3 regions of the Bradyrhizobium sp. AZCC 1577 genome follow, and region 2 is predicted to be linked to each of the others. Evidence: predicted binding sites of a transcription regulator. Region 2 holds the regulator's gene; each other region holds the start of a gene.
What was found. The regulator LexA, encoded in region 2, represses DNA repair genes until DNA is damaged. The targets are predictions, from matches to a motif close to TGTTCNNNNTGTGTTCNG.

Region 1 (3,271 bases), 1.9 Mb from region 2:
AGAAGTGGCGCTGCCGCAACGTCGCGCGTTTAATCCGGCAGGTGCACCCGCCGGTCCTCGCCGACCTCGATACCGGGCGCCACCACGACTTCCCAAATGTGGTTGTCGGGATCGCCGAAATAGCCGGAATAACCGCCGTAATCGGTCTTGTGCGCCGGCTTCAACAGCGACGCGCCGCAGGAGATGGCGAAATCGAGTGCAGCATCCACCTCCTCGGTAGAACTGCAATTCCAGGCGAGCGTCGTGCCGCGAAACGTCTTCGGCCGCGGCTGATCCGGCAGCTTGGCGTCGCCGGCGAGTTGATCCCACGGGTAGAGCGCAATCACCGTGCCGCCGGTGTCGAAGAAAGCGACGGCCTCACCGGTTGCGTGCATTTTTCTTGCAAAACCGAGCGCTTCATAAAAGGCGATGCTGGCGCGGATATCGTTGACGCCGAGCGTGATGACCGTGAACCGGGGGACTGGCCTGCCAGTGCTCATGCAAATCTCCATCCGTCATTGCGAGAAGCGGAAGCGGCGACGTGTCCGCCGTAGCTCGTAGAGCGAAGGCGGAAGCAATCCATTCTTCCTTGCTTGGCGCGATGGATTGCGTCGCGGAGCCTGTCATCGGGCGCGCATTCGCGCGACCCGTTGGCTCACAATGACGACAACGACCTAGAACAAACTAAGTTGCTGTCCGCTTCGCTTCGGCTTGACGAAATGATCGGTCGTCAGTTTCGAACGCCGCTTGTTGAGGCCGAGCTTCTCGCAGGCGATTTCGAACCGCCGCCCGATCATCCAGGCCATCGGGCCGGTGCCCTTCATCCGCGTACCCCATTGCGAGTCGTAGTCGCGCCCGCCGCGCATGTCGCGGATCAGGGTGAAGACGTGACGGTAGCGGTCGGGATAATTCGCCATCAGCCATTCGCGAAAGAGGTCGCGCACCTCAAGCGGCAGCCGGAGCAGCACGTAGCTCGCCTCCTTGACGCCGGCGTGAGCCGCAGCATCGAGAATCCGTTCGATCTCGGAATCGTTCAGCGCGGGAATAACGGGTGCGACCATCACGGTGGCAGGGATGCCGGCCTGCGACAATTGCCGCAGCGCCTCCAGCCGCTTCGGCGGCGTCGAGGCGCGCGGCTCCATCGTGCGGGCGAGCTTGGGGTCGAGCGTGGTCACGGAAATCGCAACCTTTGCCAAATTACGCTTTGCCATTCGCTGCAGAATATCGATGTCGCGCGTCACCAGCGCCGATTTGGTGACGATGCCGACGGGATGACCGGCCCGATCGAGGACTTCGAGAATGCCGCGCATGATCTTGTGCTCGCGCTCGATCGGCTGATAGGGATCGGTGTTGGTGCCGATCGCGATCATGCGCGGCTCGTAACCGGGCGCCGCCAATTCTTTCTCGAGCAATTCTGGCGCATCCGGCTTGGCGAGCAGTTTGGATTCGAAATCGAGCCCGGGCGACAGGCCGAGAAAGGCGTGGGTCGGCCGCGCGAAGCAGTAGACGCAACCGTGCTCGCAGCCGCGGTACGGATTGATCGAGCGGTCGAAACCGATGTCGGGCGAGTCGTTGCGGGTGATGACCTTGCGCGAGGTATCGAGCGATACCGTGGTCTTGAACGGCGGCAGCTCGTCCAGACTCTGCCAGCCATCGTCGAAGGCGACCCGCGCCTCGGCTTCGAACCGGCCGCTGTCGTTGGACTGCGCGCCGCGGCCGCGCCGCCGCTGGCGTTCGATGGCGACCGCGAGTTCGGGAAAAGGTGTCGCACCCGCCGGTTCGGCGGGCGGCTTGACCGGCGGGTGCTTGAGGGCATGAGAGGATGCTCGGCTCATGAAGCGAACATAGCACGCACCAAGAACAAATCAAGAACATAACCGACAACAATTCACCGGAAGCGCAGACACCGGCGACGGAGCCGGCGCCCGATGCCGCAAAAATCTGCACGCAAGCGGCTGTTTTGATTGTGACAAGATGATAACTGTGCAGCGTTTTTCACTGCTCGAGCCATCGAAAACCTCACTCATGTTGAGCGTGATCATTCCGACCGAAGGAATAGAACAGCCCGCCGTCGCCACGCTGGCAGCGTTGGTGCCGGGAGCCGCAGCCGGCGTCATCCGCGAGGTCCTGCTGGTCGACCGGGCCGGCAACGGCGTGATCGAACGGGTGGCCGACGTGGCCGGTTGCCGCTTTCTTAAGTTCGAGGGAACACGCGCCGCGGCATTGGCCGCCGGGGCGCGGGTGGCGCGCTCGCCATGGCTGATGTTCCTGCACGCCGGCGCGGTGCTCGACAGCGGCTGGATCGACGAGACCACACAGTTCATCCAGAACGTATCGCTCAGCGGCCGGCCGCGCGCCGGCGTCTTTCGCTATGCCCGATCGCCCTATGCCGATACGAGCCTGCGCGACGGCTTGAAGTTCATGGCCCGCATGATTGTCGGACCGTCGGCGGAACAGGGGCTGTTGATTGCCCGCGATCATTATGAGCGGCTTGGCGGCCATGGCGTGGATTCCCGCCGTCCCGAGACGCGGCTTTTGCGCCAGCTCGGCCGCGCCTCACGCACCCAGTTGCGCAGCCGGATCATGGTCGTCGCCTAAAGCGATACACCGCAGGCCCGGACACAAAATATCGAAAACAACCCCATGCAAAGTAGAAGCGGGACGAGCCGGGCGCCTCCCTCATCAGAATATACTTGCCAAAGTCAAATATCTATTTGACAATGACAAATATCGAGATGCCCGAGGTCCCAGATGAATTCCGAACAAGAAGTCGCGGCCGTTCGCGCCTTCAACCGCTTCTATACCCGCAAGCTCGGCATCATCGAGCCGAAGCTGCTGCACAGCCCCTTCACGCTGCAGGAAGCGCGCATCATCTACGAGATCGCGCATCGCCCGGCCTGCACCGCCACCGACCTCACCCGCGACCTCGGGCTCGATCCCGGCTTCCTGAGCCGCACCCTGCAGGCGCTGCAGCGCCGCCAGATCGTGACGCGAAAGCCCTCAAAGGATGACGGCCGCGTCAACGAACTCTCGCTGACCGCCAAAGGCCGCGCCGCCTCTGCCGAGCTCGAGCGCCGCTCGCGCGAGGAGGTCGGAAGCCTGCTCGCTTCGCTCGAAGACAGTCAGCGCGCCGCTGTCGTGCAAGCGATGACGACCATCGAGCAGGCGCTGGAACGGCCCACGGCGAAGCCAGCCGCCTTTCTCCTGCGCAGCCACCGGCCCGGCGACATCGGCTGGGTGATCTCGAGCCAGGCAAAGGCCTATGCCGAGGAGTATGGCTGGGACATCAGCT
Region 2 (3,271 bases):
GCGGGCGCGCGGCCTTTCTGCCATCCACGTGACATCGACGGATGACGTGGCGAGGGCACTGACCGCACTTGGAATTTGAGGGAGGTCTGCCCGTGGCGTTGATGCCGGTTGCCGATGCATTGTCTGCCATCCTCGCGGGCGCCGATCCCCTGCCCGAAGAAATGGTGGCGCTCGATGAGGCGTATCACCGCATTCTCGCACGCGACGTCGCCGCGCGGCGGACGCAACCGCCGCAAGCGATGTCGGCGATGGACGGCTATGCGGTGCGCGCAGCTGACGCCGCCGATGTCAGCGCGCGGCTAAAGGTGATCGGCGAGGTCGCCGCCGGCCGCCCGTTCGAGCGGAAGGTCGGCCCGGGGGAAGCGGTGCGGATCTTTACCGGCGGCGTGATTCCCGATGGCGCCGACGCTGTCATCATCCAGGAAGACACTGGCGTCGAGGGCGATCATATCACCATCACGGAAGCTGCCGTTCCGGGGCGGCATATCCGCGCCGCGGGCGTTGATTTCCGCGAAGGCGACGTCCTCCTCAAACGCGGGCGCCGCCTCACCGACCGCGACCTCTCGCTCGCCGCCGGCATGAACTACCCGGAGCTTGCGGTGCACCGCCGCCCGAAAGTTGCGATGCTGGCGACCGGCGACGAGCTGGTGATGCCGGGCGCAAGCCCCAGCCCCGGCCAGATCGTCTATTCCAACGGCTACGGCTTGCGGGCACTGGCGCGGGCCGAAGGGGCAGAAATCATCGACCTCGGGATCGCCGCCGACACCGTCGCCGCGACCACGGACGGCATCCGCCGTGCCCGCAAGGCCGACGCGGACATCCTGATCACCCTGGGCGGCGCGTCGGTCGGCGACCACGACCTCGTCAAGCGGTCGCTGGAAGCCGAGGGCGTCGCCATCGCATTCTGGCGGATCGCGATGCGGCCGGGCAAGCCGATGATGCACGGCAGGCTGGGCGCGATGCGGGTGATCGGCCTGCCAGGCAATCCCGTCTCCTCGTATGTCTGCGGCTTCCTGTTCCTGGTGCCGCTGATTCGCGCCTTATCGGGCCGCGATACCATCCATCACCGGCGCGAAAGCGCGCTGCTCGGCCGCGACCTCGCCGCCAATGATCAGCGCGAAGACTATCTTCGCGCCCGCCTCGAAGCGCGCGACGACGGCACGCTGGTTGCCGTGCCGGTGAACCATCAGGACTCGTCGCTATCGGGGAATCTCGCTGCGGCACGTGCACTTGTGATACGTCCGCCGTTCGCGCCGGCTGCCGCAAAGGGATCGCGTTGCGAGCTGCTCCGGCTGCCGGAATGACGCCTGAACGGTGTTCCCCCAGCACCTTGGGCCGGAACCGCAATGCGTTCACCTGAAATTAAGTGGTTGCGGAACACATATCGAACATATAGTGTCCGTTCATGATTTGTTTCGACTGCTAGTGTCTTAGATCGGGAGTTTGGGGACTCCACGATCCGGGCCCTGAAGATTCGGAACGAGACGACGCCAACCCGGGGGATTGCTCGCGATGCTTACGCGCAAACAGTATGAACTTCTGCGTTTCATCAATGAACGGCTGAAAGAGGCCGGCGTGCCGCCCTCCTTCGACGAGATGAAGGACGCGCTCGATCTGCGTTCGAAATCCGGAATCCACCGCCTCATCACCGCACTGGAGGAGCGTGGCTTCATCCGTCGCCTGCCCAACCGCGCCCGCGCCATCGAAGTCATCAAGCTGCCCGAGCTCGCAGCCGCCGCCAACAGCCGCCGCGGCTTCACGCCGAGCGTGATCGAGGGTACGCTCGGCAAACGCACAGTGAGCGCGCCGGCCGCCGAGGACGACGGCAATCGCCCGGTGGCCGTGCCTGTCATGGGCCGGATTGCCGCCGGTACGCCGATCGAGGCGCTGCAGACCCGCAGCCACACCATCAGCGTACCGCCGGACATGCTCGGCTCCGGCGAACATTACGCGCTCGAAGTGCGCGGCGATTCCATGGTGGACGCGGGCATTCTCGACGGCGACATGGCGCTGATCCAACGCAACGAGACCGCCGACACCGGCGACATCGTCGTGGCGCTGATCGACGAGGAGGAAGCCACGCTGAAGCGCTTCCGCCGCCGCGGCGCCTCGATCGCGCTCGAGCCCGCCAACACCGCCTATGAAGTCCGCATCCTGCCGCCGAACCGGGTCCGGATTCAGGGCAAGCTGATCGGGCTCTACCGCAAATACTGACCCGTTATGCCGTCCGGGCCGTGACGGAAAAGAGCCTCGGCCCGCGGCCGGGGTTTTTTGTTGCGCGTTTGGAACCAACGCCCGTTAGCGCGTTTGTGAATGTGGCGCAGTGCGCCAGTCGCAGAATTGCCCAGAAACGAGAAAAGGCTCTGCGCCATGTCCACTCTGATAGAGGCCTGTGCCTCCTTCTAGACACGGGTCAGCTATCTCAAACGAGGGAGCCATCCGATGTGTGACTATAGCCTGCATGCTGTGGCTACGCGGCCTGCCGAGGTCGGCGAGACGCTGATCACCACGACATTCCGCGGTACATCGACCCGCGGCTTTGCGTCGGAACGCGAGCCTGCAGTGGCGGTCTGCATGCTTCCCGGCACCGAACTGGCGTTCGCTGAGGACGTCAAATACGACAACCGGTGGATCTGGACTCGAACCACCGACTGGCGGGTCGGCAAGTTCAATCAAATCGACCCCCATATCTCCGACCGTCACCATGACGCGATCGAATTTCCCGACGGAAGCCATGTGCTGGTGACGCAGCTTTGCGAAGGCCAGCGCGCGACCGTGCTGCAATTGCCGGTGGTCCAGACCGGTGGCGAACGCGCGCCGAAGGTGACGGAAGCGCGTCCGGCCGAATCGATCGTGACCGGATAAACGCCCACGCGCATATGATCCGCCGGCCCAGGCCGGCGGATCAGGGTGGTACATTTTTCAGAGCTCGGCACCGCAGGGGGGCAGTCGGTGGTCAACAAGGTAACGTGGCAAAAAGCCGGGCGCGTCACTGAGCCCGGGCGGTACATGTTCAGGTACGGCTGGCTCACCATCACGGCCGAGGATCTCGCAATCTGGCAGCAATTTCCCGACGCATCGTTCACGCTGGTCGCTCTGCCGTCGGCGCCCGACGCGCCCGAGGAATTCCATCTCGGCGCGTTCGAAATTCCAGCCAAACCCACAGTCGACGAGCACTGACGCCCGTCTACTCCTCCGCCTGAAGGTCTGCCTCGGCCGGCGTGGCATCGACGCTGCGCGGTGGCACGACGCGCGGCGCCAGCACGGTGGT
Region 3 (3,271 bases), 110 kb from region 2:
ATCGACTGGTCGCCGTGCGGATGATATTTACCGATCACGTCACCGACGACGCGCGCGGATTTGACGTACTTCTTGTCCGGCGTGTGCCCCTGCTCGTACATCGAATACAGGATGCGCCGATGCACGGGCTTCAGCCCGTCGCGCGCGTCCGGCAGCGCCCGCGCCACGATCACGCTCATGGCGTAATCGAGGTAGGAGCGTTTCATCTCGTCGAGGATGGAAACGGGGCGAATGTCGGAGTGCTCCGGCGGCTCGCCGGGCTTGTCGTCTTCGTTGTCGGACAAAGGGGAATCCAGTCAGTTCTCAGCTAAGAATCATATAGCGCATCGAGGGTCTGATAACCACCCCGAAGCCGTCAGGAGGAAGCTGTTTTTCCGCTCGTTTTTTCATGGACTTACGAGGATCGGAGACAGCTCTCCCGAGCCCTGCCGGAACCACCGTTTCAGGGCCGGAAGACAGTGTCAAAAACGATGTTCCCACGACAGGCCTAGTGGCCGAAAACCACCGCATGCATGATCCGTCCCGGCAGGAAGGTGAACAAGCCGGCGACGACGAGCGCTCCAAAGAAGATCGACACCATCGCTTTGCGGTGACCGCCGACATTGTGCCGGCGGGCATGCAGGACCGCGAGCGTCAGCATGATCGGCACAAAGATCGACAGCAGATGGATCGGGCTGAACAGCCCGAACATCCGAATCTCATGGATCCAGAGCGAACTGATCGCGACCGCCGCCATCAGCACGACCCAGATCCAGCCGATGGTCCGGTGCGGCAGGGTTCCCTTCGGTGCTGCGAATTGCACGATGCCAAGCGCAAACGCCGCCATGGCTGCGAAGGCATGCAACGGGATCGTCCCGGGCGCCTCTAGCAGCGGTGCGAGGCTCATGGTGGGCGCTCCAGATCCGGTTGGCGTTCAAGGCTGGAGCAGTCTAAGTGAAATACCTCATGCGAATATTAATAGCATGACGGCTGAGCGAGCCGACCGCACACTCGGCGCAACGCGCCCGTAGATAGGTTTTCAGCCGAATGCAGCGGATTCCCGCGGCGGCACATTAGCTGTAATGGCAGGCGTGAACGCCCCCTCTCGCAAGCGAATTTCTTGCTAGCCGATGCGCCGGCCGAAGGCTCGGCTCTAGAACGGGATGTCGTCGTCCATATCGCTGTTGCGGCTGCCCGCTGCGACCGCCCGCCGCGGCGCCGAGCTAGCCGGACCGCTCGAGCCGAAATCACCGGAATCATCGGACCCGAAGCTGCCGCCCCCGCCGCCGCTGCGGCCGTCGAGCATGGTCAGGTTCGAGTTAAAGCCCTGCAGCACGACCTCGGTCGAGTATTTGTCGACCCCGCTCTGGTCGGTCCATTTGCGCGTCTGCAACTGACCCTCGATGTAAACCTTGGCGCCCTTCTTCAGATACTGTTCGGCGACCTTGCAGAGCCCCTCGTTGAAGATCACCACGCGGTGCCACTCGGTCTTTTCCTTGCGCTCGCCGGTGCCTTTGTCGCGCCAGGTCTCCGATGTCGCGATGCTCAGATTGGCGATCGGTCGCCCGTCCTGTGTCCGCCGGATTTCAGGATCCTTGCCGAGGTTTCCGACCAGAATCACCTTGTTCACGCTTCCCGCCATCGCCGCTCTCCACTCGATATCGCCGGCAAAAATCACTGGTTCGGCCGCTTCCGTGCCGGCCGTCTTCAATTCTTGACCTGTCGCTTGTCCGTTTCCGCGTCCGCTCCCGGACATCCGGACCTATACACTGACAGACCCCGCTGACTTGGCGATCCCTCGGCAAGTCGCCGGTTATCCACATATAGCATCGCCTACGTGCGCGTTCCAGCTTTGTTCCGGATAACGCCCTATATGCGCCTGCTGGCGGCTTTGCAATCTCCAAGCGAACCCCGGAAACCCACGGGAGAACCGAAAGAAGCGAAATGGAACCCGAAAGTTCCCGTCTCGGTTCCAATTATACCAGATAAATCATAAGCTTCGTTCCATAAACTTGGTTGGCGCCTGTTGCATCCAGGACACGCCATTTCCGGTCGAGTCGCGCTATAGAATGCTTCAGCGGCGCGGGCGCTCGCGTCACAACAACGCTTCAGGCCTAGCGGGAAGCGGACAAAACTGGGGATAGATCATGAAGAAGTATCTGTTAGCTTCGGTTGCTCTCATTGCGTTCGCTGCACCTGCGGCGGCGGCCGACCTCGCTGCGCGCCCTTACACCAAGGCGCCGCCTGCTCCGGTCGCTGCCGTGTATGATTGGACCGGCTTCTATATCGGTGCCAACGGTGGTTGGGGTTCGGGCCGCAAATGTTGGGACCTCACCGCCGACGCTGGGGGTCCGTTCATTCCGCCCGTGGCCGAAGGCTGCCACGATGCGACTGGCGGCACGGCCGGTGGTCAACTCGGCTACCGCTGGCAGGCCGGCACCTGGGTGTTCGGCGTGGAAGGGCAAGGCAACTGGGCTGACTTCACGGGTTCCAACACAAGTCTGGCCTTTGTCCCTCTCGTCGAGAATGAGTCGAGGATCAACGCGTTCGGGCTGATCACCGGTCAGGTTGGCTATGCCTGGAACAACGTCCTGCTCTACGTAAAGGGCGGTGCTGCGGTGACCAGCGACAAGTACAAGGGGTTCGATGTCGCGACCGGGCTGCTGATCGACAGCGCCAAGGAAACGCGTTGGGGCGGCGTCGTTGGTGCCGGTCTCGAAGTCGGCTTCGCCCCGAACTGGTCGGTTGGCGTCGAGTACAACCACCTGTTCATGGGTGACCGCGACGTCGACTTTGCTGCATCCGGCAACTTTGTTGGTGTTCCGGCCGGCTCGTTTTCGAGGACTAGTAACATCAGCCAGGACGTCGATCTCGTCACGGTCCGCGTCAACTACCGCTGGGGTGGCCCAGTCATCGCGAGGTACTGATCGCAAAGCCAGCGCGGTACTACGGAAAGGCCGGCTTCACGCCGGCCTTTTTGTTTGCGGTGATAACCAGCACTGAAAAGGCCGGCCTTGCGCCGGCCTTTTTGTTTGGTTGTAGACCGGCACACCCGACACCCGGAACGGTTGTATTTCCATGCTTTTGCCGCTGATGTGGTATTTCCGCGACAGCATTTTTCGGGAACTTCGCGCTATATCGCCAAGCAACCTCAAATTGACGGCTGAGGAAAGTTGCGTTGGAGAGCCGCGAAAGGAAAAAGAAAATGAAGAAGATTCTGCTGACCACCACTGGCCTGATCGCGCTTGGGATGGCGCCTGCGATGGCCGCCGATCTCGCTGCTAGGCCCTAC

Region 1: V1278_RS11850 (PA0069 family radical SAM protein) is a predicted target of LexA. The motif match lies at 1,836-1,853, and genes of this name have one in related genera.
Region 3: V1278_RS21615 (single-stranded DNA-binding protein) is a predicted target of LexA. The motif match lies at 1,822-1,839, and genes of this name have one in related genera.

Annotation. Positions count from the first base shown of each region.
Region 1 covers NZ_JAZHRQ010000001.1:2,524,688-2,527,958, reverse strand. The annotation lists gene V1278_RS11855 (VOC family protein) at 30-479, opposite strand; gene V1278_RS11850 (PA0069 family radical SAM protein) at 654-1,814, opposite strand; gene V1278_RS11845 (glycosyl transferase) at 2,005-2,577, shown strand; gene V1278_RS11840 (bifunctional helix-turn-helix transcriptional regulator/GNAT family N-acetyltransferase) at 2,731-3,271, shown strand, end outside.
Region 2 covers NZ_JAZHRQ010000001.1:4,457,749-4,461,019, reverse strand. The annotation lists gene V1278_RS21090 (HAD-IA family hydrolase) at 1-79, shown strand, start outside; gene V1278_RS21085 (molybdopterin molybdotransferase MoeA) at 93-1,304, shown strand; gene lexA (transcriptional repressor LexA) at 1,513-2,214, shown strand; gene V1278_RS21075 (hypothetical protein) at 2,443-2,865, shown strand; gene V1278_RS21070 (hypothetical protein) at 2,911-3,180, shown strand; gene V1278_RS21065 (ComEC/Rec2 family competence protein) at 3,188-3,271, opposite strand, start outside.
Region 3 covers NZ_JAZHRQ010000001.1:4,565,479-4,568,749, reverse strand. The annotation lists gene gyrA (DNA gyrase subunit A) at 1-284, opposite strand, end outside; gene V1278_RS21620 (DUF2306 domain-containing protein) at 488-886, opposite strand; gene V1278_RS21615 (single-stranded DNA-binding protein) at 1,133-1,621, opposite strand; gene V1278_RS21610 (outer membrane protein) at 2,127-2,906, shown strand; gene V1278_RS21605 (outer membrane protein) at 3,185-3,271, shown strand, end outside.